Regions from separate parts of the Bradyrhizobium quebecense genome, predicted to be linked through region 2. Evidence: predicted binding sites of a transcription regulator. Region 2 holds the regulator's gene; the other holds the start of a gene.

Region 1 (2,394 bases), 1.8 Mb from region 2:
ATCGCATCGCGAGATGCGATCCGGGTGGGGGCTCTCTCCTCAGCGGGACTCGTGGCGAGACCCCCACCCCAGCCCTCCCCCGCAAGCGGGAGAGGGAGCCCTACGACCTCCCGTGCATCAGCTTGCGAGACGGACTGCGCGAGCTTGCGCTTGATGCGGTCGATGGGCAGGCGTGGCAGCCACAGGCTGAGGATACGCCGACGGTTCACTGAATTGGCACTCATCACATTTCCATTCCATGATCCATCGCCCGACCGGGCCATGACGGTTGCGCACGAGTTCGGCCTCGAAGCGCGGCGCGCCCCAGGCGCAAGCCGCATTGCCGGGCGGCGAATGCGCCGCGCGCACGATCCAGCGCGTCTCCGCGGTCGAGGGGATCGCCGTCGCTGCGATCCGCAGCACCAGCGCGGTGACGCCGGAGGCTTGCGCAGCCAAGGTCAGTTTGCGGCTGGCGACGAGATCGAGCTGGCGCGCATGGCCCCAGATCTCGAGCACGACCGCGCCGAGCGCATCGCAGGCGAGCGCGTCGGCCGCGGTGCGCAGGCCGCTGTCGACATCGGCGGCACGCACGGTGACCAAGAGGCGCGGATCGAGGCCGAGTTCGGCGAGCCCGCGCATCGATAGCGCGCCGTTTTCGCGATCGGAAAAATCCTGCCGCACCCAGACCAGCGGCTTGCGCGCTGACACCCGCCCGGCGAGCCCGGCGATGAAGCCGGTCGCCGCGCCGCCTTGATGGCCGGCCGCGAACACCTCGTGCAGCGCGGCCGGTGCAAGCCCGCCGCGCAGCATCGCGTCCGCGCTCGTGTGTCCAAGCGCGATGCGATTCGGCATCGCCGCCTCCGATGGCGCCTCGATGCGCGCGATGCTGCCGCGCAGAGACGCAAGCGTACCCGTGCGTGCGCCATTCATTGCGCCGCTCCTTCCACCTGAAAATTTGAGGCCGTCACTGACCAGAACAGAGAACCAGGGACTGGCCCATTTGTTCATGATATGTTCTAATATAAAGCTAACAGGGCCCGCGGAGTCAATCGGATTGGTGAGCCCATCGATTCATGAATGGAATCAATGGGATTCAGCAGCCGCCGAACCGGATGGGCCCTGCTCTTCCGCAAGTCAGGCGCGCAGGCCCCCAAAATGGCGGCGTGACGGAAACGGAGCAACCGCATGCGTATCATCGTGCTCGACAACGACACCGATTTCGAGGGCTGGCGCAAGGCCGCGCGGCGATTGGCGCTGAATGATGTGAAGCCTGCGGAGGTCACGTGGACCGTACGCAAGGACGACGAACTGTCGTCAGCCTCCTGCGTGAATGACTTGCCCGATGCGCCACAGGCGCGGTTCAACGTGACAGCCATATTCGTCGAGCTTGCAAAGGCCGCGATCCTGCATCGCAACGACGAGCGCTTCGCCCTGCTCTATCGCCTGCTGTGGCGGCTGCGCAGCCATCACGATCTGCTCAGCGCAACTGATGATCCTGACGTCGCCGAGGTCCACGCGATGGCGCGCGCGGTCTATGGCGACATCGACAGGATGCACGCACAGCTCCGCTTCCGCGAGATCGGCCGCGAGCGGACGGCGCATTACGTCGCCTGGTTCGAGCCGGAGCATCGCATCGTCGAGCTCGCCGCACCTTTCTTCGCCGGCCGCTTCGCCGACATGCCGTGGTCGATCCTGACTCCCGACGTCTGCGCGCATTGGGACGGGCACGCGATCTCGATCTCGCCGGGCATCGCCAAATCCGAGGTGCCGAGCGAGGATCGGCTCGAGGAGGCTTGGCGGCGTCATGACAACGGCCTCTTCAATCCCGCACGGCTGAAAGTGATGGAGATGCCGCAGGCCTATTGGAGGAACCTGCCCGAGGACTCGATCATTAAGCCGCTGATCGAAGACGCCATGCGCATGACCAGCGGCCCCTTCATTGCACGCAAGGCGGCCGCGCCGCTGAAGCCGCAGGATGAGCCGATGGCCCGCAAGCAAGCCCGAGACAAACAAGTCAAAGACAAGCAGATCCAAGACAAACAAGCTCACGACACGATCGCTGCCTTGCGCGAAGAGGCCGCCGATTGCCGCGCCTGCCCGCTATGGAAGGACGCAACCCAGACCGTGTTCGGAGAAGGGCCACAAGACGCGTCGCTGATGCTGGTCGGCGAGCAGCCCGGCGACAAGGAAGATCTCGCAGGCCATCCCTTTGTCGGACCGGCCGGGCAGATGCTCGATCGCGCGCTTGAGAACGCCGGCATCGCGCGCGCCAAGGTCTACATCACCAACGCGGTGAAGCACTTCAAATTCGTGCCGCGCGGCAAGATCCGGCTGCACCAGAAGCCGGGCACGCCGGAGATCCGCGCCTGCCGCCAGTGGTACGCACGCGAGCTTGACGCCATCAGGCCGGAACTC
Region 2 (2,394 bases):
GATGCGGTCAAGCCCGGAGGGATCGACCGGCCATGGTCGCCAGCGGTTCCCGGCGATGGCGAGAGCGAGACCACGCTGCGCGCACCCGCCAGCGCCCCCCGGCCTGCCGTCGATGCGACGCCGGCCGAGACCGATTTGCAGGGCGAGGATTAGCCGTTGTCGGGTAAGGGGCCGGTCGGCAGCTCGAACAGGCCGAGATGGTATTCGTCGGAGTCGGGGCCCGCGTCGGGCTTCTTGACGAGGGTGAAGGAAGCCTCGGGGAATTGCTCCCAGACCTTCAGGTCGTCAGCCGTCACCGTCAGCCAGCCGAACCGGAACATGTAGCGACCCGGCTCCGTGACGCGTCCAGCCTTTTGCCATGTGACCTTGTCGACCACCACGCACGTCCTCCGTGCCCGATGATGCGCCAAGGCGCGCGCCGACGCAATTCTCCAGCCGCGCCCCGGAACCCGGCGTCCGGGGTCGCTCGAAATCGCTTAGGTCATCCGCCGCCGAACAGCTCATTCCGCGGCGACGATGCGCTCAACCCAAAAACAGCGACGCAAATGCGGAGGGCCGCCGCTCCACAACCTTCGGCTTCTGCTCGACCGACGGATGCAGTGCCGGCAATTGCAGCACGCTGACGCGTTGTCCCTCGACGAGCTGGGTCACCAGCACATGGCTGCCGTCGGGGAATTCGACCGCGTCATGATGGCGATCGGGAACGTCGGGCTCGACTTCGTTGAACACGCCGACGCGGAAGTTCATCGTCTTGGTCCAGATCCAGCGGCTGTCGTAGCGAACGTTCTCGGCGAAAGCGAGCTCGGTGCCCGGCAGCATGCAGACCGCGACAGTGGGATCGGTCTCCGAAGCAAAGCCGCGGGTCGACGTGCCGCGGAAAGTCGTGGTGATCAGCGTCTCTCCAACAATGGCGGGGCGCGACGCCACGGCGTGCAGACTATAGTCACACATCGGATGGCTCCTCAAATCGAGGTAGCGACCCGTGCCTCTCCTTGAGGCATAGGGCCTCTACCAGAGTGGACGATAGCGAACGAGTGTCTCCTCGTTTCTGGGCGATTGTACGACTGGTCGCCAAACGCTCCCGATCACAAACACGCGACGCTGCGTGAGAGGTATCGGAGCGCATCGGGCAAACAGCACGTTACGCTATCATTCAAGGAACGATCCGATGTGTCGCTCGTTCCCGGCCGCCGCAAGTATTTGAAATTCAGTATTTGCGATAGAGGCCGATCAGCTTGCCCTGGATGCGCACCCGGTTCGGCGGCAGGATGCGCACTTCATAGGCGGTGTTGGCCGGCTCCAGAGCGATTGATGCGCCGCGGCGGCGGAAGCGCTTCAGGGTGGCTTCCTCCTCGTCGATCAGCGCCACCACGATGTCGCCGGTGTTGGCGACGTCGTTGCGCTGGATCAGCGCCATGTCGCCGTCGAGGATGCCGGCATCGACCATCGAGTCGCCGCGCACTTCCAGCGCATAGTGCTCGCCGGAGCCGAGCATGTCGGGCGGTACGCTAATGGTGTGGCTGCGGGTCTGTAGTGCCTCGATCGGCGTACCGGCGGCGATCCGGCCCATCACGGGGACCGCGACCGGACGGTTGCCGTCGTCCTCGGCGATCGGCGGCGTGCTGGTGCGCTTGCCGAGGGTGCCTTCGATCACGCTCGGGGTGAAGCCGCGGCGGCCGTTACCGCCGCCGGCCGAGAGCTCGGGCAGCTTGATGACCTCGATGGCGCGGGCGCGGTTGGGCAGGCGGCGGATGAAGCCGCGCTCTTCCAGCGCAGTGATCAGGCGGTGGATTCCGGATTTCGAGCGCAGGTCGAGCGCATCCTTCATCTCGTCGAACGAGGGCGGTACGCCGGCCTCTTTCAGACGTTCATTGATGAAACGCAGAAGTTCGTACTGTTTGCGCGTGAGCATCTCGAGTATTCCCCCGGTTGGTAGCGTCGTTCGATTCCGAGACTCTTCAGGTGGGCCTACAGGCGGGGCCAGTCCTCAGGAGCACGGTGCTCATCACGAGCGCTCCCTCGCGGCTTCCCATTTGTACACACCCGTACTCGAAACAAATCATGAACGGACACTATATGTTCGATATGTGTTCCGCAACCACTTAATTTCCGGTGAACGCATCCGGCGAGCGCTCAAGCGATGCGGTCTCCGCTGTCACTCGGGCAGCGTCAGGATCTCGCATTCGCTGCCTTTGCCGGCGGCAGGCGCAAACGGCGGACGCACGAGAAGTGCCCGTGCCGCAGCGAGATTCCCGAGCAGCGACGAGTCCTGCTGCATCACAGGCGTTGCGATCAGCGTGCCGTCCTCGCGCTCCTCGAGGCGTGCGCGCAGATAGTCCTCGCGCTGGTCGTTGGCGGCGAGGTCGCGGCCGAGCACTGCGCTCGCGCGGCGGT

The links. The regulator LexA, encoded in region 2, represses DNA repair genes until DNA is damaged. The targets are predictions, from matches to a motif close to TGTTCNNNNTGTGTTCNG.
Region 1: HU230_RS05515 (ImuA family protein) is a predicted target of LexA. The motif match lies at 981-998, and genes of this name have one in related genera.

Annotation. Positions count from the first base shown of each region.
Region 1 is NZ_CP088022.1:1,174,959-1,177,352, reverse strand. Features, by position in the region: gene HU230_RS05520 (Y-family DNA polymerase) at 1-224, opposite strand, end outside; gene HU230_RS05515 (ImuA family protein) at 118-909, opposite strand; gene HU230_RS05510 (UdgX family uracil-DNA binding protein) at 1,165-2,394, shown strand, end outside.
Region 2 is NZ_CP088022.1:3,022,340-3,024,733, reverse strand. Features, by position in the region: gene HU230_RS14605 (ComEC/Rec2 family competence protein) at 1-153, shown strand, start outside; gene HU230_RS14600 (hypothetical protein) at 150-377, opposite strand; gene HU230_RS14595 (hypothetical protein) at 523-951, opposite strand; gene lexA (transcriptional repressor LexA) at 1,208-1,912, opposite strand; gene HU230_RS14585 (molybdopterin molybdotransferase MoeA) at 2,156-2,394, opposite strand, start outside.